3 regions of the Methylobacterium sp. ap11 genome follow, and region 1 is predicted to be linked to each of the others. Evidence: predicted binding sites of a transcription regulator. Region 1 holds the regulator's gene; each other region holds the start of a gene.
The links. Region 1 encodes PhoB, which activates phosphate uptake and scavenging genes when phosphate is short. Its sites were predicted from a motif close to TGTCATNNANCTGTCAT; they were not measured.
Positions count from the first base shown of each region.

Region 2: BMX97_RS06490 (PhoX family protein) is a predicted target of PhoB. The motif match lies at 7,433-7,449, and genes of this name have one in related genera.
Region 3: BMX97_RS24555 (Orn/Lys/Arg family decarboxylase) is a predicted target of PhoB. The motif match lies at 4,346-4,362, and genes of this name have one in related genera.

Region 1 is NZ_FOEB01000004.1:284,904-295,367, reverse strand. Features, by position in the region: gene BMX97_RS07975 (3-methyl-2-oxobutanoate dehydrogenase (2-methylpropanoyl-transferring) subunit alpha) at 1-545, shown strand, start outside; gene BMX97_RS07970 (alpha-ketoacid dehydrogenase subunit beta) at 547-1,560, shown strand; gene BMX97_RS07965 (dihydrolipoamide acetyltransferase family protein) at 1,564-2,952, shown strand; gene lpdA (dihydrolipoyl dehydrogenase) at 2,956-4,344, shown strand; gene BMX97_RS07955 (hypothetical protein) at 4,799-5,071, opposite strand; gene BMX97_RS07950 (hypothetical protein) at 5,619-6,530, shown strand; gene phoB (phosphate regulon transcriptional regulator PhoB) at 6,558-7,259, opposite strand; gene phoU (phosphate signaling complex protein PhoU) at 7,327-8,064, opposite strand; gene pstB (phosphate ABC transporter ATP-binding protein PstB) at 8,151-8,963, opposite strand; gene pstA (phosphate ABC transporter permease PstA) at 8,986-9,900, opposite strand; gene pstC (phosphate ABC transporter permease subunit PstC) at 9,927-10,464, opposite strand, start outside.
Region 2 is NZ_FOEB01000003.1:406,289-416,752, forward strand. Features, by position in the region: gene BMX97_RS06445 (nickel pincer cofactor biosynthesis protein LarC) at 1-377, shown strand, start outside; gene BMX97_RS06450 (ATP-dependent sacrificial sulfur transferase LarE) at 374-1,198, shown strand; gene larB (nickel pincer cofactor biosynthesis protein LarB) at 1,195-1,872, shown strand; gene BMX97_RS06460 (aldo/keto reductase) at 1,895-3,010, shown strand; gene BMX97_RS06465 (hypothetical protein) at 3,106-3,315, shown strand; gene BMX97_RS06470 (SDR family oxidoreductase) at 3,542-4,465, opposite strand; gene BMX97_RS06475 (TetR/AcrR family transcriptional regulator) at 4,569-5,201, shown strand; gene BMX97_RS06480 (pyridoxal phosphate-dependent decarboxylase family protein) at 5,218-6,690, opposite strand; gene BMX97_RS06485 (hypothetical protein) at 7,075-7,395, shown strand; gene BMX97_RS06490 (PhoX family protein) at 7,503-9,479, shown strand; gene BMX97_RS06495 (glutathione peroxidase) at 9,540-10,031, shown strand; gene BMX97_RS06500 (DsbA family protein) at 10,141-10,464, shown strand, end outside.
Region 3 is NZ_FOEB01000022.1:19,298-29,761, reverse strand. Features, by position in the region: gene BMX97_RS24565 (oxalate decarboxylase family bicupin) at 63-1,298, shown strand; gene BMX97_RS24560 (GNAT family N-acetyltransferase) at 1,345-1,950, opposite strand; gene BMX97_RS24555 (Orn/Lys/Arg family decarboxylase) at 1,950-4,295, opposite strand; gene BMX97_RS24550 (Ros/MucR family transcriptional regulator) at 4,748-5,242, shown strand; gene BMX97_RS24545 (AraC family transcriptional regulator) at 5,391-6,422, opposite strand; gene BMX97_RS24540 (MFS transporter) at 6,480-7,781, opposite strand; gene speB (agmatinase) at 8,115-9,158, shown strand; gene BMX97_RS24530 (SMP-30/gluconolactonase/LRE family protein) at 9,180-10,115, opposite strand; gene BMX97_RS24525 (NAD-dependent epimerase/dehydratase family protein) at 10,282-10,464, shown strand, end outside.

The DNA.
Region 1 (10,464 bases):
CCTACCGGGCGCCGGTGGTGCTCAACGTCGTCAACAACCAGTGGGCGATCTCGACCTTCCAGGGCTTTGCTCGGGGCGGCTCCTCGACCTTCGCGGCGCGGGGCCACGGCTTCGGGATCCCGTCCCTGCGCGTGGACGGCAACGACTACCTCGCCGTCCACGCGGTGGCGAAATGGGCGACCGAGCGGGCGCGGCGCAACCTCGGGCCGACCATCGTCGAGTACGTCACCTACCGCGCCGGCGCGCATTCGACCTCCGACGATCCCTCCGCCTACCGGCCGAAGACCGAGTTCGACGCCTGGCCGCTCGGCGATCCGGTCAAGCGCCTCAAGGATCACCTCATCGCCCGCGGCGCCTGGTCGGAGGAACGCCACCGCCAGGGCGAGGCCGAGATCCTCGACGAGGTGGTGGCCGCCCAGCGCGAGGCCGAGACCCACGGCACGCTGCATGCCGGCGGCAAGCCGTCCCCGCGCGACATGTTCGAAGGAGTCTTTTCCGAGATGCCCCCCCACCTGCGCCGCCAGCGCCAGCAGGCGGGGTACTGACATGCCGCGCCGCACGATGATCGAGGCCATCCGGGACGCGATGGCCGTGGCGATGGAGCGCGACGACGACGTGGTCGTGTTCGGGGAGGACGTCGGCTATTTCGGCGGCGTCTTCCGCTGCACCCAAGGGCTCCAGGCCCGCTTCGGCAAGAGCCGCTGCTTCGACGCGCCGATCAGCGAACTCGGCATCGTCGGCGCCGCCGTCGGCATGGCGGCCTACGGTCTGAAGCCCTGCATCGAGATCCAGTTCGCCGACTACATGTACCCGGCCTACGACCAGATCGTGTCCGAGGCCGCGCGCCTGCGCTACCGCTCGGGCGGCCAGTTCACCGCCCCGATGGTGGTGCGGATGCCCACCGGCGGGGGCATCTTCGGCGGCCAGACCCACAGCCAGAGCCCCGAGGCCCTGTTCACCCACGTCGCCGGCCTCAAGACCGTGGTGCCGTCGAACCCCTACGACGCCAAGGGTCTCCTGATCGCCGCGATCGAGGATCCCGACCCGGTGATCTTCCTGGAGCCCAAGCGCCTCTATAACGGCCCCTTCGACGGCCACCACGACCGGCCGGTGACCCCGTGGGCCCGCCACGACCTCGGCGAGGTGCCGGACGGGCACTACACCGTGCCGCTCGGCAAGGCGGCGATCCGGCGCGAAGGAAGCGCCGTCACGGTGCTGGCCTACGGCACCATCGTGCACGTGGCGGAAGCCGCGGCCGCCGAGACGGGAATCGACGCCGAGGTCATCGACCTGCGCACGCTGCTCCCCCTCGACATGGAGACGATCGAGGCCTCGGTGCGCAAGACCGGGCGCTGCGTCATCGCCCACGAGGCGACCCTGACCTCGGGCTTCGGCGCCGAGCTGGCGGCGCTCGTGCAGGAAACCTGCTTCTACCACCTGGAGGCCCCGATCGTCCGGGTGGCGGGCTGGGACACGCCCTACCCGCACGCCCAGGAATGGGCCTACTTCCCGGGTCCCGAGCGCGTCGGCCGGGCCCTTCGCGCCGCGCTGGAGGGCTGACCCATGGGATTTCGCATCGTCAAGCTCCCCGACATCGGCGAGGGCGTGGCCGAGGCCGAGGTCTCGGCCTGGCACGTCAAGGTCGGCGACGTGGTCCGCGAGGACCAGCCCCTCGCCGACGTGATGACCGACAAGGCCACCGTCGAGATCCCCTCCCCGGTGAGCGGCACCGTGGCGGCGCTCGGCGCCGAGGCCGGCCAGATGCTGGCGGTCGGCGCCGAACTCGTGCGGCTGGAGATCGAGGGCGGAGATGCCGCGCCCGCCTCGGTCCCGGACTCCGGCGTCGCGGTGGCGCCCGAGGTCGCGAGGGCGCAGGACGCGGCCGAAGGCCAGCCCGCCGCCGCCCTGGTCCCGGCCGCGGACGGCCTGGAGCCGGCGCAACCCGCGCCCGCGCCCCGATCCGCCGCCGCGCCGAAGCCGGTCGAGCCCCCGAAGCCTGCGCCGGCGAAGCCCGCAGCCCCCGCCCCGCGCCCCGCGGCGACTGCTCCCTCCTCTGGCCCGCCACGCCCGGCGGGCGAGAAGCCCGTCGCCTCGCCGGCGGTGCGCCGCCGCGCACTGGAGGCCGGCATCGACCTGCGCCAGGTCCGCGGCACCGGCCCGGCCGGCCGCATCGGTCACGACGACCTCGACGGGTTCCTGAACGCTCCGCCCGAGGAGACCGCGCCCGCGCCCGCCGGCCGCGTCGCCCGCACCGGCGTGGAGGAGATCAAGGTCATCGGGCTCCGCCGGCGCATCGCCCAGCGCATGGCCGATGCCAAGCGCCGCGTCGCGCATTTCTCCTATGTCGAGGAGGTCGACGTGACGGCGGTGGAGGAGCTGCGCGCCGCCCTCAACCAGCGCCACGGCGCGAACCGGCCGAAGCTCACCCTGATCCCGTTCCTGGTCCAGGCCCTGGTGCGCGCCCTGCCGGACTTCCCGCAGATGAACGCGCATTACGACGACGAGGCGGAGGTGATCCACCGCCATGCCGGCATCCATGTCGGCATCGCCACCCAGACGCCGTCCGGCCTGATGGTGCCGGTGCTCCGCCACGCCGAGACCCGCGACGTGTGGAATTCGGCCGCCGAGGTGCGGCGCCTGGCGGAGGCCGCCCGCAACGGCCTGGCGGCGCGCGACGAGCTCTCGGGCTCGACCATCACCATCACCTCGCTCGGCGCGCTCGGCGGCATCGTGACCACGCCGGTGATCAACCGGCCGGAGGTCGCGATCATCGGCGTCAACAAGCAGGTGATGCGCCCGGTCTGGCGCGACGGCGCCTTCGTGCCGCGCCTGACGATGAACCTCTCGGCGTCCTTCGACCACCGGGTGGTCGACGGCTACGACGCCGCCCTGTTCGTGCAGGCGCTGAAAGGCCTGCTCGAGACGCCCGCGACCCTGTTCATGGAGGCCTGACCCGTGGGCGAGATCACCACCAAGCTCCTGGTGCTCGGCGGCGGCCCGGGCGGCTACGTCGCGGCGATCCGCGCCGGCCAGCACGGCATCGACACCGTGCTGGTCGAGGAGAATCGCTTAGGCGGCACCTGCCTCAATGTCGGCTGCATCCCCTCGAAGGCGATGATCCACGCGGCCGAGGCCTATCACGCCGCCGTGCTGCAGGCCGGCGACGCCTCGCCCTTCGGGCTCTCGGCCGGCCCCCCGAGCCTCGATTTTGCCCGCACGGTGGCCTGGAAGGACGGCATCGTCGGGCGGCTCAACACCGGGGTCGCGTCGCTCCTGAAGCGCGGCGGGGTCAAGATCCTGCGCGGGCGCGGGCGGATGGTCGACGGCAAGACCTGCCTCGTCGAGACCGATACCGGCCCCGAGCGGGTGCGGGCCGAGCACGTGATCCTGGCCACCGGCTCGGTCCCGGCGGCGCTCCCCCACCTGCCCTTCGGCGGGCGGGTGATCTCCTCGACCGAGGCGCTGTCGCTGCCGAAGGTCCCCGCCACCCTGGCGGTGGTGGGGGCGGGCTATATCGGGCTCGAGCTCGGTACCGCCTTCGCCAAGCTCGGCGCCAAGGTCACGGTGGTCGAGATGGCCGAGCGGATCCTGCCGGCCTACGACGCCGAGCTGACCCGGCCGGTGGCGCGGCGCCTCGGCGCGCTCGGGATCGAGGTGCTGCTCGGCGCCAAGGCGACCGGGCTCTCGGGCGACGCGCTCGATGTCGAGGTCGGCGGCGAGCGCCGGACGATCCCCGCCGAGGTGATCCTGGTCGCGGTCGGCCGCAAGGCGCGCACGCACGACCTCGGGTTAGAGCGGCTCGACCTCGACATGAGCGGGCCTTTCATCCGCATCGACAAGCGCTGCGCCACCTCGATGCGCAACGTCTGGGCTGTCGGCGACGTGACCGGCGAGCCGATGCTGGCCCACCGCGCCATGGCGCAGGGCGAGATGGTGGCCGACCTCGTGGCGGGGCGCCGCCGCGCCTTCCACAAGGTGGCGATTCCCGCGGTCTGCTTCACCGACCCGGAGGTGGTCTCGGCCGGCCTGTCGCCGGACGAGGCCCGCGCCGCCGGCCACGAGATCCGCACCGGCCTGTTTCCCTTCGCCGCCAACGGCCGCGCCATGACGCTGGGCGCCGAGGACGGCTTCGTGCGGGTGACGGCGCGGGCCGACAACCACCTCATCCTCGGCATCCAGGCGGTGGGAGCCGGGGTCTCGGAGCTGGCGGCGGGGTTCGGCCTAGCGCTCGAGATGGGCGCCCGGCTGGAGGACGTCGCCGGCACGATCCACGCCCACCCGACCCTCGGCGAGGCCTTCCACGAGGCGAACCTGCGAGCGCTCGGCGAGGCGCTGCACATCTGAAGGAGGCCCCGCCGGACGGAACCGTCCGGCGGGGCCCCGTCCCGTGGCGGCGCGCCCACCGCGAGACGGTGGGCATCGCGCGGGTTCCGTCGGTTCGCGAGCCGGGTGCCGGCCTCCCGACCGATCGCTGCCGGTCGCCCCGATGGAGTGTCAGGGCCTGACTGACTGACGGGGTCGACGTCGTGAGAGAATTTTTATCAGATACACGAAAATATCTTGATGTGTCGGAGCCTGCTCGGCTTGCGACGACACAATCGCGAGGGGATTTTCCATCCTGCACTCTACCTCATCCTGAGGTGCGAGGCGATCGAGGATCGCTGAGCCTCGAAGGAGGGATCCAGTAACCTCGGAGAGTTCTGGAGCCCTCCTTCGAGGTTAGTCGATCTTCGATCGACCAACACCTCAGGATGAGGTTGCTGGTGGGATAGAGCGTGTCGATCGGTCGACCAAGCTCTCAGGGGCGGCCCGGCTTCGCGTCGGCACGTTTCATGGCAATGTCGTCCGTGCACCGAAGAAAAGCGTTGTAGGTCTTGCCGGAGACTCTCCGCTTGATCCAGCTGTTCCGGCCGTTGTGACGTGTCTGGATCCCGACCGATTCCGCGCATCTCTCGCGCTCGGCGCTCGACTGCGCCGATGCCGGCTGCACGGCAAGTCCGAGCATGGAAGCGATCATCTCTCCGGCCAGCAGAAAAGCCAAGATCGTCGCGATGTTTCTGAGTTTTTCCATGGAAACATTCCCCGCTTGACTTGAAAATCCTAACGTCATGCTCGGCGATCTACAACTATAAATGTTCGATACGCAGATCGCCTTCACCCCTGACCCAGGGACGGATCCGTGCAAGGGGCGGTGCGGGTGGGCATGTCGGGATCGGCGCCAGGATTCGGCGCGGTGCTCGGGGCGGGCGCGCAGCCGTCGGCCAAGCCTTGTACGGAGCCAACGTCAAGGCGCCCCGGGGTCGTGCGGACCGGAGCCCATCCCCGGTCCTGCCGACCGCGCGAAGGCCTCCGATGCGTCGGACGCCCCTCGTAATCCCGCGCGGTCCAAAGGTCTTACGGGCGTTGCATTTTTGCGGCAGCCAGGCCGGCCGGCATCGTTTCTAAGCAGACGCGCTGGAGCACGGCACATCTGGGGCCCTCGCGCGACCATGACCGGAATCACCGAGCCGATGCGATGCCTGTCGGCCGCGGCGGGCGTCCTGATGCTCGTCCTCTCCACCCCGGCATCCACGCAGGCCGCGCCGCGCAGCGAGTCCGGGACAAAGGACAGGTCCGGGATGGAGGACAGGTCCGGGACGGGCCTGGGCGGCGCGCGGGAGGCCGGCGAGGACGAGGGCCGTCCGGCCGGAACGTCCAGCAAGACGGACGACGGGAAGGACGTCGATACCGAGCACCTGTTCGGCTTCACGGAAGGCGCCGATGCCGGCGAGAAGGGCGAGCAGGAAGCGGTGGTCGACACCGTCTCGCGCATCGGCAAGCGTCGTGACGGCCCCGGCCGGTCGGCCTACCGCGTGCTCGACACGCGGCTCGCCTACCAGTTCAACCCCATCGACAGGCTGAGCCTCGAACTCAGCGCCTTCGGCACGCTGCGGCGGCAGCGCAACGTTCTCGATCTGGACGACAAGTCCTACGGCACCTTCGACGGCGTCTCGCTCGAGGTGAAGTACCAGTTCCTGAAGGGCTCGAAGGAGCAGCCCTTCGGTCTCGCCCTGGAGGTGCGCCCTCGCTTCACGCGCGTCCTCCCGGTCGAAGGCCGCGGCGCCGACATCTTCGACGTCGAGAGCCTGCTCCAGCTCGACGTCCAGGTGGTGCCGGACAAGCTCTGGTACGGCAGCAACATCAGCGTCGAACCGGCGGCCGGGCGCGAGCGGGGCGGCCCGGGCTATCGCTCCTCGACCTTCCTGTGGTCGAACGCTCTCGTGGGGCGCGTCGGAGACAGCACCTATCTCGGCCCGGAGGTCCGCTACCTGCGCGGCTACGAGGGGGCCTTCCTGAACCGGCTCGAGAGCGAGGCGCTCACCCTGGGGCCCGCGCTGCATCACCGGTTCACCGAGAAGGTCTGGCTGACCGTGGCCTATGCCGGGCAGGTCTGGGGCCGCGACACCGACCCGGCCCTGGCCGGCCGGTCCCTCGGGCTGAACCAGTTCGAGCGGCACAGCCTGCGGGTGAAGTTCGGGATGGAGTTCTGACCCGGACCGGGAGACGGCCGTCCGGCGTCACGGCTCGGGCGCGAACATCTCGTCGAAGGAGTAGCCGGAGCCGCGCACGGTGCGGATCGGGTCCGAGTCGCGGCCGCGGTTGATCGCCTTGCGCAGGCGGCCGATATGCACGTCGACCGTGCGCTCGTCGATGTAGACGTCGTGGCCCCAGACGCCGTCGAGGAGCTGCTCGCGGGAGAAGACCCGGCCGGGGCTCTGCATCAGGAACTCGAGCAGCTTGAACTCGGTCGGGCCGAGATGCAGCTCGCGGCCGTCGCGGCGCACGCGGTGGCTGACCCGGTCGAGCTCGATGTCGCCGGCGACGAGCAGGTCGGCGACGTGGGCGGGCTTCGCGCGCCGCAGGAGCGCGCGCACCCGCGCCAGCAGCTCGGGCACCGAGAACGGCTTGACGATGTAGTCGTCGGCGCCGGTGGCGAGCCCCCGCACCCGGTCGCCCTCCTCGCCGCGCGCGGTCAGCATGATCACCGGCAGCCGCTCGGTCTCGCGGCGGGCGCGGATGCGCCGACACAATTCGATGCCGGAGAGGCCCGGCATCATCCAGTCGAGGAGGACGAGGTCGGGGACCTGCTCGCGCAGGCGGATATCCGCCTCGTCGCCGCGGGCGACGGCGTCGACCTCGAAGCCCTCGGCCTCGAGGTTGTAGCGCAGGAGGAGGGTCAGGGCCTCCTCGTCCTCGACGATCAGGATGCGGGTACTCATCGGGGCACTTCAGGGTCGTCGCCGCCGGGACGGCCCGCTCGGCCTCGCGGCCGGGCAGGCCATCCGGTCAGGCCTTGGGCGGGGACTGGGGCGAGAACTGGGGATCCACGGTGGCGAAGCTCGACCCGTCGTTCTTCGGCCGGTCGGTCGTCAGCGTCTCGCCGGTGGCGAGGTAGTGGATGGTCTCGGCGATGTTGGTGGTGTGGTCGCCGATGCGCTCGACGTTCTTGGCGCAGAACAGGAGGTGCGTGCAGAACGTGATGTTGCGCGGATCCTCCATCATGTAGGTCAGGAGTTCGCGGAACAGCGAGGTATAGAGCGCGTCGATGCCGCCGTCGCGGGCCCAGACGTCGAGGGCCGCCACGGTGTCCTGGGTGGCGTAGGCGTCGAGCACGTCCTTGAGCTGGCCCTGGACCAACTCGTTCATGTGCTCCACGCCGACGACGATCTTCTGCAGCTGGACCTGGTCGGCGATCGCGACGACGCGCTTGGCGACGTTCTTGGCGAGATCCCCGATGCGCTCGAGGTCGCCCGAGACGCGGATCGCCGAGATCGTCTCGCGCAGGTCGATCGCCATCGGCTGGCGCTTGGCGATCAGGAGGATCGCCTTCTCCTCGATCTCGCGCTGCAGCCCGTCGAGGCGCTGGTCGACGGCGATCACCGACTGGGCGAGGGCGGCGTCGCGGCGCAGGAGCGCCTGGCCGGAATCGGCCACCATCTTCTCGGCGATGCCGCCCATCTCGGCGATGCTGCGCCGCAGGTTCTGCAGCTCCTGATCGTAGGAGGTGACGATGTGGTTCGACATGGAGTGAGACTCCCCGCGATGAAGTGGAGCGTGGGATCGGGCCGGCCCGGCAAGGGCCCGGGCCGGCGGAACGAGGGCGGGACGCCTCAGCCGAACCGGCCGGTGATGTAGTCCTGGGTCTGGCGCTTCGACGGGTTCATGAACAGCCGGTTGGTCGGCCCGAACTCGATCAGCTCGCCGAGATACATGAAGGCGGTGAACTGCGAGATGCGCGCCGCCTGCTGCATGTTGTGGGTGACGATGGCGATGGTGAACTCGCCCCGCAGCTGCTCGATCAGCTCCTCGATGCGGCCGGTCGAGATCGGGTCGAGGGCCGAGGTCGGCTCGTCGAACAGGATCACCTCCGGGCGCTGCGCCACCGTGCGGGCGATGCACAGGCGCTGCTGCTGGCCGCCCGACAGGCCCATGCCGGATTGCTTGAGCTTGTCCTTCACCTCGTCCCACAGGGCGCCCTTGCGCAGGGCCTCCTCGACGCGGACGTCGAGGTCGGCCTTGCCGAGGCGCTCGTAGAGCCGGATGCCGAACGCGATGTTGTCGTAGATCGACATCGGGAACGGGGTCGGCTTCTGGAAGACCATGCCGACCCGGGCGCGCAGCTCGTTGAGGTCGATCGAGGGGTCGAGGATGTTGCGGCCGTCGAGCAGGATCTGCCCCTCGGCGCGCTGCTCGGGGTAGAGGCTGTAGATGCGGTTGAAGGTGCGCAACAACGTCGACTTGCCGCAGCCCGACGGCCCGATCAGCGCCGTGACCTGGCGGTCGAGGAAGTTGAGGTTGATGTTCTTCAACCCCTTGAAGTCGCCGTAGTAGAAGTTGAGGTCCTTCACGGCGAGGCGGATCGCGGCGGATTCGTCGGCCGTGCTCTGGCCCACGACCGGCACGGCGGTGGCGGTGGCGCTCATCGGTGTGTCTCCAGGATGCGGGTCAGCGCTGGGGGCCGCGCAGGACGAGGCGGGCCACGATCGACAGGCCCAGGATGGTGACGGTGATGAGGAGCGCACCGGCCCAGGCCAGCTGGCGCCAGTTCTCGTAGGGCGAGAGCGCGAACTGGTAGATCATGACCGGGAGGTTGGCGACGCCGCCCATCAGGTTCGGGCTGAACCAGGAATTGTTGTTGAGCGCGGTGAACAGCAGCGGCGCGGTCTCGCCGGCGATGCGGGCGAGCGCCAGCAGCACGCCGGTGACGATGCCCGACTGCGCCGCCCGCCAGGTGACGCTGCGGATCACGATCGAGAGCGGCGCGCCGAGCGCCGCGCCGGCCTCGCGCAGGGTGCCGGGCACCAGGCGCAGCATGTCCTCGGTGGTGCGCACGATCACCGGGGTGGCGATGATGGCGAGCGCGACCGCGCCGGCCCAGCCCGAGTAGCCGCCCATCGGCCGCACCATCAGGGTGTAGACGAACAGGCCGATCAGGATCGAGGGCGCCGAGAGCAGGATGTCGTTGAGGAAGCGGATCAGGTTGGCGAGGTGCGAGGTCCGGCCGTACTCGGCGAGGTAGGTGCCGGCGAGCACGCCGATCGGCGTCGCCACGACGATGCCGAGCGCCGTCATCACCAGGCTGCCGAGGATCGCGTTGGCGATGCCGCCGCCCTCGGAGCCGGGCCCCGGCGTGACGTTCGTGAACAGGGCCGGCGAGAAGCCCTGGACGCCCTGGATGATCAGCATCAGCAGGATCGAGCCGAGCACGATCGCGCCGAGGGCGGTGGCGAGGGTGCAGCCGACGATCAGGGCCTTGTCGGCGGTGCGCCGGCCGGCGCGGACCCGGCCCCATTCGGGCGGGGCGGGGCGGGCGGGGGCGGCGGGGGCGGACCCTGAGACCGCGGCGGGGGAGGCGCTCATCGGGAAACGTCCGTGCGGGAGCGGGATCAGGCCACCTTCGCGCGGCGCACCAGCAGCCGGGCGATGATGAGCACGATGAAGGTGACGACGAACAGGATGCAGCCGAGCGCCATCAGCGAGTTGAGCTGGAGGCCGTCGGCCTCGTTGAACTCGTTGGCGATGCGCGAGGCGATGGTCGAGCCCGGATCGAAGATCGAGGCCGAGAGCCGGTTGGCGTTGCCGATCACGAAGGTGACCGCCATCGTCTCGCCGAGCGCGCGGCCGAGGCCCAGCATCACCGCGCCGATGATCGAGACCGAGGCCTGCGGGATCAGGACGTGGCGCACGACCTCCCAGGTGGTGCAGCCGATGCCGTAGGCGCTCTCGCGCAAAACCGTCGGGATCTGGTCGAGCATGTCGCGGGTGATCGAGGCGACGAACGGCACGATCATGATCGCCAGGATGATGCCGGCGGTGAGCACGCCGACGCCGGACGGCACCTGGGCGTAGAACAGGGTGCCGACGATCGGCATCCCCTCGACGACGTTCGAGACCGGGATCTGCACGAAGCGCGCGAAGAGCGGC
Region 2 (10,464 bases), on a different contig from region 1:
ACCGGCTGCGGGCGCACGACAAGATCTTCGACGTCGTGCAGATGCCGGTCTTCGGCAAGAAGGGCCGGATGATGACCCATGTCCGGGCGCTCGCCCGGGCCGACGCGATCGAGGAGGCGATCGAGGCCTGCTTTCGCGAGACCACCACGATCGGGCTGCGCCACCACACCGTCTCGGGGGCGGCGCTGACGCGGCGCCTCGACACCGTCGAGGTCGCCGGCCGGCCGGTCCGGGTGAAGAGCGTCGCACGGCCGGGCGGGCGGACCGCCAAGGCGGAATCCGACGACGCCCTGGCGACCGAGGGCCACGCCGCCCGCCAGGCCCTGCGCCGCGAGGCCGAGCGCCTGGCCCTCGCACTGCCGGAGGAGCAGCGATGAGCGCCCCCCTCGACTCCGTCCTCGCCGGGCTCGGGCCGGTCGCCGTCGCGGTGAGCGGCGGGGTCGACAGCCTGACGCTGGCGACGATCGCGCATCGCACCAGCCTTGAGCCGCCCTTGATGGTGCACGCCGTCTCCCCGGCCGTGCCCGGCGAGGCGACCGCGCGGGTGCGGGCGGAGGCCGCCCGCGAGGGCTGGAACTTGCGGGTGATCGAGGCCGGCGAGTTCGCCGATCCGGCCTACCGCGAGAATCCGGTCAACCGCTGCTTCTTCTGCAAGACCAACCTCTACGGGGCGATCCGGCAGGTGACCGGGCGCCAGATCGTGTCCGGCGCCAATCTCGACGACCTCGGCGAGTACCGCCCGGGCCTCGACGCCGCCCGCGAGCACGGGGTGCGCCACCCCTTCGTCGAGGCGGGGTTCAGCAAGGCGATGGTGCGGGGGCTCGCCCGCGACCTGGGCCTCGGCGCGGTGGCGGAACTGCCCTCGGCGCCCTGCCTGTCGAGCCGGGTGGAGACCGGCATCCGGATCGAGCCCGAGACCCTGGCTTTCATCCACGCCGTCGAGCGGCTGGTCGGCGAGGATTTGACGGCGACGGGTGCCCAGAGCGGTCCCAGGAGCGCGGTGCGCTGCCGGGTGCGGGCCGCCGGTATCGTGGTCGAGCTCGATCCCCACAGCCTCGCCGGCCTGCCGGATACGAGGCGGGTCGATCTCGGCCGCCGCATCGCGGCGTGCGCGCCGGCCCGGCTCGCCGACGCGCCGGTCTCCTTCGCGCCCTACCGCACCGGCAGCGCCTTCTTGACGGGGGGGGCGGCCCAATGAGCCTGTCCGACGAATTCACCCTCGACTTCGCCCGACCCGAGCGCATCGGCCTCGAGGAGGCGGTGTTCGCCGCCGGCAAGTCGCCGGCGCAGATCGACGCCATCCTGGCGGCGGCCGACGAGCGGGGCGCGCGCTTCCTCGTCACCCGCCTCGACCCGGAGCGCTTCGCGGCCCTCCGGTACAGGGACCGGCTCGATTACTGCGCGGTCTCGCGCACGGCGTTCTTCGGCGCGGCGCGTCCGGTCGAGGGGCCCGCCCGCATCGCCATCGTGGCGGCCGGCACCTCGGACGTGCCGGTGGCCCGCGAGGCCGAGCGGACGCTGGCCTATCAGGGCCACGCCACCACGCTGATCGCCGATGTCGGCGTCGCCGGCCTGTGGCGGCTGACCCGGCGGGTCGAGGAGATCCGGGCCCATCCGATCGTCATCTGCGCCGCCGGCATGGATGCGGCGCTCCCCAGCGTGCTCGGCGGCCTCGTCGCCGGCGCGGTGATCGCGGTGCCGACCTCGGTCGGCTACGGCGTCGCGCAGGGCGGGCGCGCCGCCCTCGACGCGGTGCTGGCGAGCTGCGCGCCCGGCATCGCGGTCGTCAACATCGACAACGGCTACGGCGCGGCCTGCGCGGCGCTCCGCCTGCTCCACGCGGCAAACCGCCTGACGGAGTCGTCCCGATGAATCCCGCTCAAGGAGAATCGCCATGGAACGTCGCAGCTTCCTGCAGGGTGCGGCCCTCGGAGCCGGTCTCGCGGTCTCCGGCTCCGCGGGGGCGGCCGTGAACGCCCCGCCCGCCCCGCTGCCCAACACGCGGCCCAACGACCCCGCCGACCTGCCGTTCGTCACCGATCCCGGCGAGCGCCGGGGCGAGATGCTCTACCGGCCCTTCGGCCGCACGGGCGAGAAGATCTCGGCGATCGGCATGGGCGGCTTCCACCTCGGCAAGTCCGCGGTGACCGATGCCGAGGCGACGCGGCTGATCCACGAGGGTGTCGACCGCGGCATCACCTTCATGGACAATTGCTGGGACTACAACGAGGGCCGCTCGGAGGAGCGGATGGGCATCGCCCTCGAGCAGGACGGCTATCGCAACAAGGTCTTCCTGATGTCCAAGATGGACGGGCGGACCAAGCAGGAGGCCATGAAGCAGATCGACCAGTCGCTGCGCCGCCTGCGCACCGACCGGATCGACCTCGTCCAGCACCACGAGATCCTGCGCTACGACGATCCCGACCGGGTCTTCGCCGAAGGCGGCGCCATGGAGGCGTTCCAGGAAGCCAAGAAGGCCGGCAAGCTGCGCTATATCGGCTTCACCGGCCACAAGGACCCGCGCATCCACCTGCAGATGCTCGAAGTGGCGGCCGAGCGCGGCTTCCACTTCGATTCGGTGCAGATGCCGCTCAACGTGATGGACGCGCATTTCCGCAGCTTCGGCCACCTCGTGCTGCCCTACCTCGTCCAGAACGGCATCGCGGCGCTCGCCATGAAGACCTTCGGCGACGGGGTGATCCTGAAGAGCGACGCGCCGATCAAGCCGATCGAGTACCTGCACTTCTCGCTCAACCTGCAGACTTCGGTGGTCATCACCGGCATCCAGAACCAGCGCGACCTCGACCAGGCCTTCGAGGCGGTGAAGACCTTCACGCCGATGGACAAGGCGACGGTGGCGGAACTGCTCACCCGCAGCCGCCCCTACGCGCTGGAGGGCAAGTACGAGCTGTTCAAGACGAGCGCCACTTTCGACGGCACCGCCAAGAACGCCGCCTGGCTCGGCGAGGACGTGCCGGGGGTGAAGAAGCTGGCGCCCACCATGGAGTGAGGGCGGCGTTTTAAGACACAACCATGACGGCTGCCGGCGCGTTGACCCTACGTCTTCCCGCCGGCACGACCCAGTCGTCAAGGATGGCCGCCCCCATGAACGAACCGTCGACCCCGCACCGCAACCCGTCCGCCGAACTCCACACGATGAACGAGCGGCTGGCCGCCTGGGCCGCCTGCGCCACCGAGGACAGCCCGGCGCTGATCGAGCGCTTCGAGGCGATGGGCTACGCGGTGCGCGGCAAGACCCGCGAGGAGGTGGAGGCGGTGTTGCGCTGCCCGCCGGAGCGGGCGGTACGGGGGTGAACGAGGATTGTCTTCGCGCTCGCCGCGTGACTACGTGACCGTCTGCCGTCCTGCATCGCACTGCGTAAAGACAGCGCCGCGTCGCCTGCCAGGTGGACGGGCCCTGCCTCGGCCACGGCGGCGGAGCGCTCTGCGCGATCGGCCGCCTTCGCGACGCAGGGCGGGAGGTTCACGAGGGATGCGGAGGCGACCAGCCCTGCACTAACCATCCGGGCGAGGATCGGCGTCATCGGGCCTCCGGGAAGCTCACGCCGGTGAGGCGCTCGGACATCTCCCACAGCCGCGCGGCCGCCGCCTCGTCCAGCGCCTGGGCGGGGATCCGCGCGGGGCCGGGCGCGCCGCGGGTCTCGCCGAGGCGGATCGGGCCGTAATACCCACCCGCTTTCGCCGCCGGCGCGGCCGCGGCGTAGAGGGTCGGCAGCGCGCCCTGCGCGACGGGCTGGAACAGGAACCACAGGAGGCTCCGCGCCAGCCCGCCGACGCTGCGGGCGCCGGCGCCGTTCGGCAGCAGATCGGTGCGGGCGATGCCCGGATGGGCGGCGAGGCTGGCAAGGCCCCATCCCCCGGCATCGCTGCGGCGCTGGAGCTCGAGGGCGAACATCAGGCAGGCGAGCTTCGACTGGCTGTAGACCGCCATCGGCCGGTAGGCGCGCTCCGCCTGGATGTCGTCGAAGGCGATGCGCCCGCTGCGGGCCGCGACGCTCGACAGCGAGACGACCCGCGGGGCGCCGGCCCGGCTCAGCAGCGGCAGCAGGCGCGCGGCGAGGGCGAAGTGGCCGAGATGGTTGGTGGCGAATTGCAGCTCGTGGCCGTCGGCGGAGACCTGCCGCGTCGGCGGGGCCATCACGGCGGCGTTGTTGATCAGGAGGTCGATCCGGTCGCGGCTTCCCGCCATCCGCTCGGCGAAGGCGGCGACCGAGGCGAGGCTCGCGAGGTCGAGGGCCTCGAACGCGACCCGCGCCTCCGGCACCGCCTGCCGGATGCGGGCGAGCGCCGCCGCGCCCTTGTCCGGGTTGCGCCCGGCGACGATCACCTCCGCCCCGGCGCCGGCGAGGGCCAGGGCGTCCTCGAGGCCGAGGCCCCCGGTCCCGGTGACGATCGCGGTGCGTCCCGCCTGGGACGGCAGATCGGCCAGCGTCCAGCCCGACATGGTCGCGACTCCCTTTCACCGAGTGCATGATCGCACTCAGTGCAAATTTATTACTGCACCGGGTGCAACTTCTCAAGGGGGAAGCGCCGTGCGAGAAGGCCGCATGGAGAGCGAGTCTGGACAGCCCGTGAGCCTGCGCGCGCGCAAGCGCCAGGAGACGCTGCGGCGGATCGCCGAGACCGGCCTGCGGCTGTTCGGCGAGCGCGGCTACGAGGCGACGACGCTCGACGCCATCGCGGAGGCCTCCGGCATCTCGCGTCGGACGTTCTTCTCCTACTTCCGGTCGAAGGAAGAGATCCTGCTGGACTGGCAGATGCGGGGTTTCGGCGCGCAGCTGCGCGAGGCGGTGCTGGCCCAGCCCGACGCGGCGCCGGTCGACGTCGTCCGGGGCGCCATGCTGCACCTCGTGGCGGGCATCCGAACCCAGGAATTCATCAGCATCGACCGGGTGCTGCGCGCGAACGAGACCTTGCAGGCGCGCAAGCAGGCGACCTACGGCCTGCACGAGCGGGCCTTGCACGAGGCTCTCGTCGAGCGCTGGCCGGACCCCGCCCGCAGCCAGGCCTTGCGCCTCGTCGCGATGGTCTCCCTCGGCGCGATGCGGCTGGCGATCGAGGCCTGGATCCAGGCCGGCGGCGACCGGAGCGCCGCCCCGTTCCTGGAGGAGGCCTTCGCGCAGATCAGGATAGAGGTCTGCGGACACTCCGGAACGAGCAGACAGCTATCCGCATCGTGATGCTCTGGCCTTCAGTTCACCCCACCCGCAACCCCGCGGCGATCTCCCGGATCGCGTCCCACGCCGTCATCACGTCCGCCCGCGTCGTATTGGTCTGGCCGACCTGGAAGCGGAGGACGAAGCGATCCCCGTGCCGGGTCTGGGTCAGGTAGGTGCGACCGTCGTCGTTGATCCGTTCCAGAAGGCGGGCGTTCAGCGCGTCGAGGTCGTCCGCACCGTCACCGGTGCCCGCACCGGCACCGGTGCTCGCACCGGCACCGGTGCTTGCACCGGCAGGGGCGTAGCGGAAGCTGAACAGCGAGAGGACCGGCGCCGAGGTCAGCTCGAAATCCGGGTCGGCGTCGATGATCCCGGCGAGCTCCCGCGCCCAGGCGACGTGGGCGCGGATCATCTCCCGCAGCGTCTCGACGCCGTAGGAGCGGATCACGAACCACAGCTTCAGGGCCCGGAAGCGGCGCCCCAGCGGGATCGACCACTCGTTGTAGTCGACGACGCCGTCGCGCCCGAGCGTGCGCAGGTAGGCGGGGCGCAGGCCCAGCGTGTCGGTCAGCGCCTTCGGGTCGCGGACGAAATGGGCCGAGCAGTCGAAATGGGTGAACAGCCACTTGTGCGGGTTGAACACCAGGCTGTCGGCGAGCTCGGCGCCGCGCATCAGGTCGCGGAACTCGGGACAGATCATCGCGCTGCCGGCCCAGGCGGCATCGACGTGGAGGAACACCCCGTGCCGCTGTGCCACCGCGGCGACCGCCTCGATCGGGTCGCAGGCGCCGATGCCGGTGCCGCCCAGGCACGCGACGATGGCGGCCGGCACCCGCCCGGCCTCCCGGTCGGCCCGGATCGCCGCGTCGAGGGCGTCCGGGTCCATGCCGTGGAGCGGGCCGGTCACGGGGATCCGCACCAGGTTGGCGTCGCCGATGCCGGCGATGCGCACCGCCTTGTCGACGGAGGAATGGACCTGCTGCGAGGCGTAGACCCGCAGGGTCGGCCCGCCCGCGAGGCCGGTCGCGTTGCCGGTGAAGCCGAGCGCCCGCTCGCGCGCGGTGAGGAGGGCGGCGAGCGTCGCGCCCGAGGCCGAATCCTGGATCACGCCGGAAAAGTCCTGGGGCAGGCCGATCATCTGGCGCAGCCAGTCCATCACCCGGGTCTCGAGCTCGGTCGCGGCCGGCGAGGTCTGCCAGAGCATACATTGCGCGGCGAGCGCCGCGGTGACGAACTCCGCCACCAGGGAGGGCGGGCTGGCATTGGCCGGGAAATAGGCGAAGAAGCGCGGGTGCTGCCAATGGGTCATGCCCGGCATCACCACCCGGTCGAGATCGGAAAAGATCCGCTCCATCGGCTCGCCCGCGGCGGGCGGGGTCTCGGGCAGCTGACGGAGGATCTCGCCGGGGGCCACCTGCGCCCGCACCGGCCGCTCGCCGACGCCTTCGAGGTAATCCACCGACCAGTCGGCAGCCCGGTGCGCCCAGGCCCGAAACGTCTCGTCGTCCATCGCGTCCGCGCTCCTCCCGACGGCCCGGTCTTCCGGTGCCCGGACGGGGGTCTAGCAGGTTTCGAGGAGCGCGCCTCCCCGCGCCGGGGTCGGGGCCGGCAATCGAGGCCGGGCGCGCGCCAGCAGGCTTTTCCCGGCGAACAGTCCATCGCGCGGGCGATCCACTTGAGCGCCCCACCGAAACATGCCACGCTCAATCAAGCGGGACATATTTGCGGTTTCTTAACCAATTTTAGGTTGTAATGATCGAGTATCGAATCATTTCAGCGTGGCGTTACAGGACGAAAGCACCAATTTGTCGAGGACGGATTGGATTGTCGCCATCTGTTTCGGGACTTCTTAACACGTCGTGTTAGTTCATGGGGCGGGAACGAGAGGAGCGGGATGTTCGGCAGACCCACACAGGCGAGACCATCCGGCACGCTGACCCAGCGCCATGCCCGCATGAACCGCGACGGGGCGGACCAGGACACCTGCCTGATCTCTCTCGGCGATCAGCCGGTCTCGCTGCTGGTGCGCCTCGAGCCCGTCACCGCCGCGCCGGAGCACTGCCACAAGTGGCGCGTGGCCGAGACCTACGGGCCCTGCCGGGGCTTCACCCGCGCGCCGCTCTTCGATACCCCGGACGCGGTGATCGACTGGATCGCCCACCGCCTGCCCGACCCGACCCCGCGGCCCTGGCTGGACGCGCACCTGCTGCCCTGAGGCCCGCCCGCCCGGCCGCGGACGCATCGCCGGGCGCCGTCATCCCGCCGCCATGGTCCGCCGGGTAAGCTCCCGGGTCGCATGACAGGGAGCGCCGAGGGGACCCGATGACGCAGCCGTCGCTGAACCGTTCGCAGCAGGCCGAGGCGGCCGAGGATGCCGGCTCCAACCCGAGCCCGAACCCGACCCTCGGCGAGGTCGTGGCCCGGCGCTTCGACCGGCGCGAGATCCTGCGCGGGGGCCTGGCCGCGAGCCTAGCCGTCTCGGCGATCTCGGCGACGCTCGCGCCACGGGCCGTCGCGGCGGCGGGCCCCGAAACCTTCCCGTTCCGCGAGCTGCCGGCCGGCGCCGACGAGCGCCACCATGTGGCGGAGGGCCACGACGCCGAGGTGCTGATCCGCTGGGGCGATCCGGTCCTGCCGGGCGCTCCGGCCTTCGACCCGCACAGGCAGAGCGCCGCCGCGCAGGCGCAGCAATTCGGCTACAACAACGACTTCCTGGGCTTCTTCCCGCTGCCCGGCGCGAGCGACCCGGCCGGCCACGGCCTCCTCGTCGTCAACCACGAATACACCAACGAGGAGCTGATGTTCCCCGGCCTCGGCCGCCAGGACGGCAAGGTCGCCTTCGCGGGCATGAACCGCGACCTCGTCGACATTGAGATGGCGGCCCATGGCGGCTCGGTGATCGAGGTCATACGCGAGGACGGGCGCTGGCGGGTGGTGCCGGAATCCCGTTACGCCCGCCGCATCACCGCGATGACCCCGATGCGGATCGCCGGCCCGGCCGCCGGCTCGGCCCGCCTGCGCACGGGCGCCGACCCGGACGGCACCCAAGTGCTGGGCATGCTCAACAACTGCGCCGGCGGCGTGACCCCGTGGGGCACCTGGCTGACCTGCGAGGAGAACGTCAACTACTACTTCCAGGGCCGCCTGGCCGAGGGTTCGCCGGAAGCCCGCAACCACAAGCGCCTCGGCATGCCGGGCAACCTCTACGGCTGGGCCCGCTTCCACGAGCGCTTCGACTTGGGGAAAGAGCCCAACGAGCCGAACCGCTTCGGCTGGGTGGTCGAGATCGACCCGTTCGATCCGACGAGCGTGCCGGTGAAGCGCACCGCCATGGGCCGCTTCAAGCACGAGGGCGCGGCGGGCGCGATGGCGCGCGACGGCCGCTACGTCGTGTTCCAGGGCGACGACGAGCGCTTCGACTACGTCTACCGCTTCGTCACGAAGGACCCGGTCAACACCGCCGACCGGGCGGCCAACCGCGACATCCTCGACCACGGCACGCTGTCGGTCGCCCGCTTCGACGCCGATGGCCGCGGGACCTGGCTGCCGATCGTGTTCGGGCAGGGACCGCTGACGCCGGAGAACGGGTTTCGCGACCAGGCCGACGTGCTGGTCGAGACCCGCCGGGCCGCCGACCTCTTGGGCGCCACCAAGATGGACCGGCCGGAGGACGTCGAGGCCAACGCCAGGACCGGCAAGGTCTACGTGATGCTGACCAACAACACGCGTCGCAAGGCCGACCAGGTCGATGCGGCGAACCCGCGGCCCGACAACCGCTTCGGCCACATCGTCGAGCTCTCGCCCGAGGGCGGCGACTTCGCGGCCGGCGCCTTCGCCTGGGAGGTGCTGGTGCGCTGCGGCGACCCGTCGGTCGCGGCGGTCGGCGCCACCTTCTCGTCGGCGACGACGAAGGACGGCTGGTTCGGCATGCCGGACAATTGCGCGGTCGACGGAGCGGGCCGCCTCTGGGTCGCCACGGACGGCAACTCGCCGTCGAAGACCGGCCGGGCCGACGGCATCTGGGCGATGGAGACGGAAGGGGCCCGCCGCGGCACCGCCAAGCACTTCTTCCAGGTGCCGATGGGGGCCGAGATGTGCGGCCCCTACTTCACCCCCGACGACACCACCTTCTTCGTCGCCGTGCAGCATCCCGGCGAGGCCGACGAGGAGGACCCCAGCGCCGTGCCCGCCACCTTCGAGAACCCGGCGACCCGCTGGCCGGACTTCGACCCCGCCCTGCCACCGCGCCCGGCGGTGGTGGCGATCACGAAGCGGGGCGGGGGGAAGGTGGGGGCGTAGACGCCCCTCGGGCCCGCTCCACGCGAGACGAAGGGCGGCGGCCTGGGGCATAAGGTGGCGATGACCACCGTCCACGACTTCGTCCCCGCCGCCCCGGACGGCACGCCCCACCCGCTGGCGCAGTACCGCGGGAAGGTGCTGCTCGTCGCCAACACCGCGTCGGCCTGCGGCTTCACCCCGCATTATGCCGGGCTGGAGGCGCTGTGGCGGCGCCACCGCGATGCCGGCCTCGTGGTGCTGGGCTTTCCCTGCAACCAGTTCGGCGCCCAGGAGCCGGGCGATGCGGCGGAGATCGCCCGGTTCTGCACGACGACCTACGACGTGACCTTCCCGCTCTTTGCCAAGGTCGCGGTGAACGGGCCCGGGGCCGAGCCGCTCTTCGCCCACCTGAAGCAGGAGAAGCCCGGGCTTCTCGGCACCCGGGCGATCAAGTGGAACTTCACCAAGTTCCTGGTCGGGCGCGACGGCCGGGTGATCGCCCGCTTCGCCCCCCGGGTGACGCCGCAGGCCCTGGAGGCGGCCGTGGTGGAAGCGCTGGCGGCGCGGGCGTGAGGCCATCATCCGGCCAAAATGGCCGAGCTAGACCTTCGGGGGTAACGACAGCCCGTCGCGTGCCGGACCCGGGCTCCCGAGGCCCGCCCAGGATCCCCCGAGGACTCCCATGCCGCTTTCCCGCCGTACCCTGATCGCCGCCTCCCTGGCGGCGCTCCCCGCCCTCGCCCCGGAGGCGCGGGCGCAGGCCGACGGCCAGTGGCGCGCAATCACCGGCGACAACGGCCAGCCGCTGCCCAACACCCGCCTGCCGGGCGAGCTCGTCTCCGAGATCGGGCGGCTGCGCGGCGTGACCTGGATCGGGCCGCGCGAGGCCTCGGTCACCCTCTTCGAGTTCTTCGACTACAACTGCCCCTGGTGCCGGGCGGCGGCGCGCGACCTCGACGACCTCGTCAGGGCCAATCCGGACCTGCGCATCGGGCTGATCAACAAC
Region 3 (10,464 bases), on a different contig from region 1:
GATTGAGCCGGTGCCGAGCGGAGGCGCCGAATCCTCGTTTCCGCCGGAGCAGGAGACCGCCCGTGACCCTCATCTCCCGCCGCGACACCCTGGCCGCCGCGGCTGCCGGCCTCGTCGGCACCGCCGCCGCCACTGCCCAAGCGCAGGCTCCGGCCGCCCCGTCGGGGCCGCAGCCGATCCGCGGCAAGGACGGCGCCGACATCCTCGGGCCGGTGAACCCGGCCCGGCAGGCCGAGGAGCCCTTCACCACCCTGCCGCCGAAGACCGACCACGGCACGATGCCGAACCTCAAGTGGTCGTTCACCGACAGCCACATGCGGATCGAGGAGGGCGGCTGGGCCCGCCAGACCACGACCCGCGAATTGCCGATCTCGACCGCGATGGCCGGCGTGAACATGCGGCTCAAGGCCGGCGTCGCCCGCGAGATGCATTGGCACAAGGAGGCCGAGTGGGCCTACATGCTGAAGGGCCGGGCCCGCATCACGGCGGTCGACCAGGCCGGCCGCACCTTCGTGGACGACGTGGGCGAGGGCGACCTCTGGTACTTCCCCTCCGGCATCCCGCACTCGATCCAGGGCCTGCCGGGCGAGGTCGACGGCTGCGAGTTCCTGCTCGTCTTCGACGACGGGCACTTCTCGGAGGATTCGACCTTCCTCATCACCGACTGGCTCGCCCATACCCCGCGCGACATTCTGGCGAAGAATTTCGGGGTGCCGGAATCGGCGTTGGCCGGGCTGCCCGACAAGGAGAAGTACATCTTCCCGGCGCCGATGCCGGGGCCGATCGCCGGCGACAGGACCGGCGGCGCCGGGCCGGTGCCGGAGGGTTTCAGCTACCGGATGCTGGCGCAGGAGCCGATCCGCACCAAGGGCGGCTCGGTCCGCATCACCGACTCGAAGGTGTTTCCGGCCTCGAAGACCATCGCGGCGGCCCTCGTCGAGCTCGAGCCCGGCGGCTTGCGCGAGCTGCACTGGCACCCGAACGGCGACGAGTGGCAATACTACCTCTCGGGCCAGGGCCGGATGACGGTGTTCGGCTCCGAATCGAAGGCCCGCACCTTCGACTACCAGGCCGGCGACGTCGGCTACGTGCCGTTCGCCATGGGCCATTACGTCGAGAATACCGGCTCGACGCCGCTGCGCTTCCTCGAGCTGTTCCGCAGCCCGACCTACGCCGACGTGTCGCTCAACCAGTGGATGGCGCTGACCCCGCACGCCCTGGTGCGGGCGCACCTCAACGTCGACGAGGCGGTGCTCGCCGGGCTGCCCACCGCCAAGACGCCGGTGGTGAAAGGGTGAGCCTTGCCCCGGGACGGGGCGATCGGCCCCGTCCCCGGCGAGGGCGTCATGCCAGCGGCAGCGGCGCCCGGGCCTCCTGCACCACCGCCTCCTGGCGCCAGGTCGAGGGCTGGTCGGACGCGCCGGTGCCGAGCGCGCATTGCACCATCACGCTGTCGGCCCAGCGTCCGTGGCGGTAGGCCACGGCCGGCAGGTGGCCGACACGCGTGAAGCCGCAGGTCTCGTGCAGGCGCAAGGACGCCTCGTTCTCGGCGTCGATATAGCCGATCATCTGGCGGTAGCCGCCCGCCGCGCAGGCCTCGATCAGCGCCGGAAGCAGGCGCCGGCCGATGCCGGCATGCAGGTGGCCGGCATGGACGTAGATCGAGTGCTTGAGCGTGTAGCGGTAGGCCGGCCGCTTGCGGAACGGCACCGCGTAGGCGTAGCCCGCCACCATCCCGTGGCGCTCGGCCACGAGGTGGGGCAGGCGCTTCGAGCGCATGTTCTTGCGCCGGCGCTTGAGGTCGTCCGGCCGGAGCCGGTCCTCCTCGAAGTCGCCGGTATCGCCGACGCCGTGGCGGATGTGGTGCTCGTAGATGTCGATCATCGCCGCGACGTCCGCATCGGTCGACGGCCGGATCACGATTCCCGGCTGCGAAGGCGCCGAATCCATCAGCGGCCCTCCCGCAGCACGTAGGTGTAGAACCGGATGCGCCCGTCCGGCTCGACCTGGCGGTAGACGCCCTGGATCTCGGCCTCGAAGCCCGGGAACAGGTTGGCGGCGGCCTCGAACATCTTGAAGTAGTCGAGCATGGGCTTCGCCCGCTCGTCGAGCCGCTCGCCCGGCAGCACGGTGCCGATGCCCGGCGGGTAGACCAGCATCAGGGTCGTGGCGATGCGCCCCTCGGCTTCCGCGATCGGCACGAAGTCGACGTTGTTGCGGGTCAGCATCTGGGCCGCGGCCTTCGGCGGCATCACCATCTCGGGCAGGTGCTCGGGCATGAACTGCTTGCGCTGCAGCCCCGAGGTCCCGGCCTGCCGGTGGAAGGCGTGGTAGTCGGCGCAGAGGTCGCGCAGGCGCACGCCGCCGTAGCGCTGCGGCCGGCGCCGAACGAATTCCGGCATCGCCTCTTCGAGCAGCACGTTGTCGTCGTGCAGGCGCTTGAAGGCGACCAACCCCGAGATCAGTGTGCCGGCCTTCGAGGATTCGACGCCCGGCGTCAGCAGGAAGAGCAGCGAGTTGAGATCGTTCTTCTCCGGGACGATGCGGTTCTCGCGTAGGTACTGGGCGACGATCGGCGCCGGCACGCCGTGCTCGGTGTACTCGCCGGTCTGCCGGTCGAAGCCGGGGGTGAGCACCGTGAGCTTGTTCGGGTCGGTGATGGCGTAGCCCGGCGCGACATGGGTGAAGCCGTGCCAGCCGGCCCCGGGCTTCAGCTCCCAGTGGCGGGCGTCGGAGGCGAGCTCGTCGGTCGGCAGGCTCTCCCACGGCACCTCGGCGGCGCCCGCGCCCGTCGCCATGTCGGGCACGAAGGGATCGAAGAACCAGCGGCGCTTGGGGTCGCGCTCGTTCTCCTCGAACTCCTTGCGGATCGCCCGCACCTTCTTGCGCCACTCGATGCCGAGCCGGATCGTGTCGTCCCACAGGATCATGCCGGAGCGCCCCTTCATCATCTGGGCGCCGACGTCGAGGGAGGCGAAGAGGGGGTAGAACGGCGAGGTCGAGGCGTGGACGAGGAAGCTCTCGTTGAGGCGCCGGTGCTCCACCCGCCGGGTCTGGCCGCGGATATGCCCGTCCTTGGTGTGGATCTGCGAGGCCTGGGAGAAGCTCGCGAGCTGCTTGTGGGTCGATTGGGTGGCGATGATGCCGGGCGAGGTCTCGTCGAGACCCGTCAGCCCCATGGCGTAGCGGCCCTGGAACAGGGGATGGAACTTCATGAAGCCGGCCCAGGCCTCGTCGAACAGGATGTAGTCGCAGAGGTGGCCGATCTTCGAAACGATCTCGCGGGCGTCGTAGATCGTGCCGTCATAGGTGCATTGCTCGATCACCGCGACGCGGAACGGCCGCTCCTTGCGCCACGCCTCCTTGTCCTTGACCAGCGGGTTGTCGCGGATCTTCCGGCGGATCTTGTCCTCGTCCAGCGCCTCGTGGAAGATCGGGCCGATCAGCCCGTAGGCGTTGCGGTCGGTCTCCAGGAAGATCGGGATGCCGCCGCCGAGGAACAGCGCGCCGTGATGCGCCGCCTTGTGGTTGTTGCGGTCGAACAGCACCAGGTCGTCCTCGGCCACCAGCGAGGACAGGACGATCTTGTTCGAGGCCGAGGTGCCGTTGAGCACGAAGTAGGTCTTCTCCGCCCCGAAGATCTGGGCCGCTTCCTTCTGCGCCTTGAGGGCCGGGCCCTCGTGGGTCAGGAGGTCGCCGAGATCGAGGACCGAGTTGTCGAGGTCGTCGCGAAAGATCGCCTCGCCCAAGTGCTCGACGAAGATGCGGCCGATCGGCGAGCGGTTGTAGAAGATGCCGCCGTTGTGGCCGGGGCAGGTCCAGAGCTGGTTGCCCTTCTCGGCGTAGTCGACCAGCGCGCCGAAGAACGGGGTCTTGAGGGTCTCGGCGTATTGCGTCACGCGGCTGACGAGGCCGCGGGCGATGAATTCGGGAGTCTCTTCCGCCAGGAAGATGTAGCCGTCGATGAAGTCGAGCAGCTCGACCGGAATGTCCTCGAGCCGCTTGCGCCGGACCATGATGACGATCGGCATCTCGAGGCCGCGCTTGCGCATCATGTCGATGAGCGCCGCCGCCTTGCCGTCGAGGCCGCGCTTGCCCCAGTCCACCACCAGGCAGCCGACCGCCGCGTCGGTCTGGACCGCGATCGCCGCGTCCTCGACCCGCCGCGCCCGCACCACCTCGAAGCCGCGATGCTCGACCGCCGCCACGATCTGGTTGACGCGCACGCCCTCCAGGTCGTCCGGATCGAAGGCCGGCGTGCACATCAGCACGGTAAAGCGGCGGTGGAAATCCATCGGGCGGGGCTCCTGTCCGTCACGGTATGGCCTGCGTGTCGGCCCCTCTCATGACGTTCCGATGACGGTCCCGGCCCTGCGGCGAATCCGCTCGGCCTTTCGGCGCGGACACCCGCCTGCTCCGTCGGGCGTCCGAACCTCCCCCCGTCATGCGCAAAGCCCGGCACGCACCGATCGAGGTCGGACCGTCGTCGAGACGGTCCGGGCGCTCCGCCACCCGTCCGGGCGGGATTCGCAGAGTCCGCCGGGGAGTAGCCGTCGTCGGGCGCAAGGCTTGGGTGCATCTGTCGCGCAGGATGAAGCCGTTGCGCGACATCATTTCCGGACGATTACAAAAAGCATCTGTGGGTAATTCCGCGCTGACCGTACGACGGTGGGTTGAAACTGCGCGGGCCTGCCCGATATCGGCACCATGCCCGTCCATCGGGTGCGTTGATTTAGGACGAATATCCGTGTCGCAAGAAAATCTGGTCCAGGACGTCGACTTCGTCGCCCTCGCTGCCGACGTCGTGTCGGCCTACGTCGCCAACAACTCGGTTCCGGCCGCCGATCTGGCCGGCCTGATCGGCACCGTGCACACCGCCTTCCTGTCCCTCGGCCAGCCCGCCGCCAAGGAGGCCGAGAAGCCGACCCCGCTGATGCCGATCAAGAAGACGGTGACCCCGGACTACCTGATCAGCCTCGAGGACGGGAAGCAGTACAAGTCGCTCAAGCGCCACCTCTCCACCCGCGGCCTCTCCCCCGAGGAGTACCGCCGCAAGTGGGGCCTGCCGCACGATTACCCGATGGTCGCCGCCAACTACGCCGCGCAGCGCTCCGAGCTGGCGAAGAGCATCGGCCTGGGCCGGGGCCGCACCGTCGCGGCCGCCGCCAAGCGCGCCTCGTCGGATGCCGTCGTGACGGCGCCGGTCGCCGACGCGAAGCCGGCCAAGCGCCGCCGCGCCTGAGGCCGCGGGCCGTCCCGTCCGGGGCGGCACACGGAACAATCGCCCGCGAGACCGCCCGGCCGCTCCGCGCTCCGGGCCGGACCGCGGATCTCGAGGGCGACCGGCGGGGGCCGGTCGCCCTTCGCCCGTCAGGGCCCCTCGATTCCGGTCACATCAATTCGCCGTGCCAGGGCATGAAGCCGAGCGGCGGCACGCCCGCGCGATCGATGTGCGCGAGCCGGAGCGGGCCGGCCCGGTCCGGCTCGGCAGGGCCGCGCGCGCCGCGCCGGTACTCCCCGGGCGGAACGCCGAAGGCGTCGCGGAACAGCCGTCCGGCATGGCTCGGCGAGGTGAAGCCGGTCGCGGTCGCGAGCTCGTCGACGGTGCGGTGCTCGTCGGGGCGCGACAGGGAGCGGCGCAGCTGCGCCACGCGCCGCTGCTGCACGAACCGGGTGACCCCGCCCGCCGGCTCGAACAGGCGGTAGAGCACGCTGCGCGACACGCCGATCCCGGCCGCGACCGTCGCGGCCGAGAGGTCGCGGTCGCCGAGATGCCGGTCGATATACGCGGTGGCCCGGGCGCGGGCGCGCCCGGCGGCTACCGGGGGCGGGACCGATCCGGCCCGGTCGCGTAGCGAGGCCAGGGTCGCCCCGAGGAGCAGGCACAGCGAATCGGTCGCGATGCCGGCAAGGTGCGGCGTCAGCCCCGCGGCATGGGCGGCGAGCGAGCGGAGAAAGTCGATCGACAGCCCCGCGGCGCCCGGGCCGAGCACCAGCCCGTGCAGGTCGAGCCCGTCGATCACCGCCGGATCGAGGCGGTCGCGGGCGATCGACGCGGTGACGATGTGCGCGCCCTCGGTCCAGGTGCGCTGCGGCCGGGTGAGGTCGAACAGCGCGAGGCTGCCGGCCTCGACCGCCCGGATCGCGCCGGGCACCTCCAGCATCATGCGCCCGGACAGCACCAGGTGGAGCGTGACGTGGTCGAACCCGTCGCGGGCGACCCGGCGCGGCCCGCGGGCATGCGATACCCCGGCGAGGCGGCGGTCGAAGACCAGCATGCGCGGCAGCCGGTGGGCGACGACCTCGGTCCGCAACGTGCCCGCCAGGCGATCGACGTCGGTGCCGCTGCTGTAGAGCGCGCGGTACGCCTCGAAGGCGTCGTCGGCGGCGGGCAGGTCGGGGCCGAGGGTGATCGTGTCCATCGCCGCGCGGGGGGCTCCCTGGTCGGAGCGGACGGGGCGCTTCGGCCCCCCGACCTCTCAGCGGCGCTCGCCTTCCTTTGCGGCCACCGGTCCGCGGAGGTAGCGCGCACCGAGCAGGAGGGCAATGATCCCGGCCGCGTAGGCCGGCAGGCTCGCGGCGAGCAGGGCCCGGCCGAGCCCGGCCTCGCCGAAGACGCGATCGGCCAGGAGCCCGACCAGGGGCGGGCCCAGCCCGAACCCCGCGAGCGTCGTGCAGGCCACGAACGGCGCGGTGACGCGGCCGCGCAGCGCGCGCGGCGTCATGAGCTGCAGCCCCGCCAGCGTCGCGACCGAGCCGATGCCGAGGCCGAAGATCAGGGCGACCAGCGCCGTCAGCGCGAGCCCGCGGTCGTTTGCCAGCCCTACGGTCGCGGCGAGCGGCAGGGTGCCGAGGAGCGCGCCGAGCACCAGCCGCCCGCCTGGCAGGCCGCGCCGGGCCGTGCGGTCGAGGAGGCGCCCGCCCGCGACCTGGCCGAGCGGGGCGGCGACGGCGACGATCGTCCCGAACACCATCCCGGCGAAGGGCAGGGACAGGCCGAAGCGGCGCACGAGCAGCGTCACCGCCCAGGCGTTGGTGGTCTGCACCACCAGGGTGACGGCGATCCCGGCGACCGCGAGGACGGCGTAGCGCCCGGCATGCCGGGCGAGCCAGGGCGTGAGGGCCTGCCGGCGCGCCGGGCGGCGGCCGACGCCGCGCCCGGGATCGGGCAGGCGCAGGAGAAGGACGGCGAGGACGAGGTTCGGCACGACGCTGAGGGCGAACAGCACCCGCCAGGCCGCGACCGGGGCGCCGGGGCCGAGGGGGACCGTCGCCGGCAGCAGGGCGAGGAGCCCGCCGCCGAGCCCCAGCGCCGTCGCCCGGCCCAGGGTGGCGCCGGCGACGTAGAGCGAGACGCCCTGACCGATCCGGTCCCGCGGCTGGCGCGCCGCGATGAGCGCCAGGGCGGCCGGGGTGAGGACCGCCTGGCCGAGGCCCAGGGCCGCGCGGCCGAGGACCAGCTCCCCGAGGCCGGTGGCCAGCCCGCAGGCCAGGGAGGCCAGCCCCCAGACCAGGACCCCGGCGGCGATGAGGCGCGGGCGGTGGAGCCGGTCGACCAGGGGGCCGGCCGCCAGCGAGGCGACCGCGTAGGCCGCCACGAAGGCGGTGCCCTGGACGAGGCCGAGCTCGAAGTCGCTCAGGCGCAGGTCGGCCTTGATCGCCGGGGCGACCAGGGCGGCGATGAACCGGTCGGCGAAGGCGAGGAGGTGGGCGCCGGCCAGAAGCCACACGCCGGGCCAGGCCGGCGCGAGGGCGAGGCGCCCGGGCCGGAGACGTCGCATCGGCTCAGGCCCTGGCGGGCGCGGGTCCGGACCCGGCGGCGTGGTTCTCGCCCATGCGTGGCGGCTCTCCGGGCTGGGTGTCGCGCGAAGGCGGGCGCGGCGGCGGGGATGCGGGCCTCGTCGCAGAAAACGCCGCCGACCGGAAGCCCGTCGCGAGGCCCCGGCGCGGTCGGGGCGGGCTTGCCAGCGCGGCCGGCCTGCGCTTCAGTCACGCCCGGGCGGCGCGGGCCGAGGGCACGCCGGGCGCGCCGGGGCTATCTTCGCGGAAGCCGACCCCCCGAGTGCTGCGCCCGGCCGGCGGCGACCGACGGGCCCTTCCTCCCGGATTGTTCCATGGATCAGGCCAAGCTCGCGGCCCTTCGCGCCCGCTACCTCGACGCGACCGGCGGCGACATCGACGACCCGGATTTCGCCAAGGCGGCGCGCCAGCAATTCAGCGAGAGCGACCGACGGAAATGGCCGTTCGCCGACGTCGCGACCTTCCTCGACCTGCCCTATCGCCCCGACGCCGCGACGCTGCCCGATTTCGGCGGCCTCGACGTGGCGCTGATCGGCGTGCCGATGGATCTCGGCGTCACCAACCGGGCCGGCGCCCGCCACGGGCCGCGGGCGGTGCGGGCGGTCGAGCGCGTCGGACCCTACGAGCACGTCCTGCGCATGACCCCGGCCGCCGAGCTGAAGGCGGCCGATATCGGCGACGTGCCGTTCCGCAGCCGCTTCTCCCTCGAGAGCTGCCACGAGGACATCGAGGACTTCTTCTCGACCGTGGTGAAGGCCGGCGTGGTGCCGCTCGCGGTCGGCGGCGACCACTCGATCAGCCGCGCGACGCTGCGGGCGGTCGGCGCGTCGCGCCCGGTCGGCATGATCCACATCGATGCCCATTGCGACACCGGCGGCGTCTACGAGGGCTCGAAGTTCCACCACGGCGGTCCCTTCCGCCAGGCGGTGCTCGACGGCGTGCTCGATCCCGCCCGCACGATCCAGATCGGCATCCGCGGCGGCGCCGAGTACCTGTGGGAGTTCTCCTACGTGTCCGGCATGACCGTGATCCATGCCGAGGAGGTGCCGCAACTCGGGCTTCCCGCGGTGATCGCCCGGGCTCGCGAGGTCGCGGGCAACGGGCCCACCTACCTGTCCTTCGACGTCGACAGCCTCGATCCGGGCTTCGCTCCTGGCACAGGCACGCCCGAGATGGGCGGGCTCACCCCCCGCGAGGTACTCGAACTGCTGCGCGGGCTCGCGGGCGTGGACATCGTCGGCGGCGACGTGGTCGAGGTGGCGCCGCAATACGACCCGACCAGCAACACGGCACAATGCGCCGCGCAGGTGCTGTTCGAGCTCATGTGCCTGGTGGCGGCGGGGCGGAAGGGCGGTTAGCCGCCCGCCGCGGGCCGGGGCTCACCCCCCGGCCACCCCCTGCGCGTCGACGTAGACCGAATAGAGCGACTGGCTCGCCGCCATGAACACCCGGTTGCGGTGGCGGCCGCCGAAGCAGAGGTTGGCGCAGCGCTCCGGCAGGCGGATGCGGCCGATCAGCTGTCCTTCGGGGTTGAACACCATCACCCCGTCGAGGGCGTCGTCGCCCATGCCCCAGCCGCACCAGAGGTTGCCGTCGGTGTCGCAGCGGAAGCCGTCCGGCGTGCCGGGGCCGGCATCGATGTGGACGCGCCGGTTGGTCAAGCGCCCGCCTGCGACGTCGAAGGCGAGGATGCGGCGGTTCGGCTGCGCCCGCGACTCGACGAGGTAGAGGATCGATTCGTCGGGGGAGAAGCACAGGCCGTTCGGCCCGGCGAGGTCGGTCGCCGCGGCTTCCAGTACCCCCGTGACCGGGTCGAGCCGGTAGACGTTCTGCGGCAGCTCGGGCTCGGCCCGCTCGCCCTCGTAGTTGCCGAGGATGCCGAAGGGCGGGTCGGTGAACCAGACCGCGCCGTCACGGGCCACCACCACGTCGTTGGGCGAGTTGAGGCGCTTGCCCTCGAAACGGTCGGCGAGCACCGTGATGGCGCCGTCGTATTCGGTGCGCGTCACCCGCCGCCCGCCATGCTCGCAGGTGACGAGGCGGCCCTGGCGGTCGCGGGTGTTGCCGTTGGCGAAGTTCGACGGCTTGCGGAAAGCCGAGACCGCGCCGGTCTCCTCGTCGAAGCGCAGGATGCGGTTGTTCGGGATGTCGCTCCACAGGAGGGCGCGCGCATCCCCGAACCAGACCGGTCCCTCGCTCCAGCGGCACCCGGTGGCGAGACGCTCGACCCCGGCGCTGAACACCCGGTAGCGGGCGAAGGACGGATCGATGACCTCGATGGCGGGGTCGGGATACCGGATCGTCGGCGTCCACACGGGGGCGTTCCTCCCTGGTTGTCGTTGTCGGCGCGGACCTTCGCGGGCCGCGGGCGCCGACGCAACCCGCGATCCGCGGCCTCCGCGCTCGACGCCGAGCGCGCCCTCACCGATGATGGCGCCCGAGGTGCCCCGTCCGAAGGGCGCCGGCACGGGAGGAGCGCGTATGAGCGAGGCAACGGGGATGCGGGTCGCGCTGTCGGGAGCGGGCGGGCAGATCGGGGCGGTGCTGCGGCCGCGGCTCCTCGCGGCCGGGATCGTCCTGCGCTCCGGCGGCGGGCCGACGACGCTGACCCCGCTCTCGGAGGCCGAGACGGTGACGACCGGCGACCTGCGCGACGCCGATGCC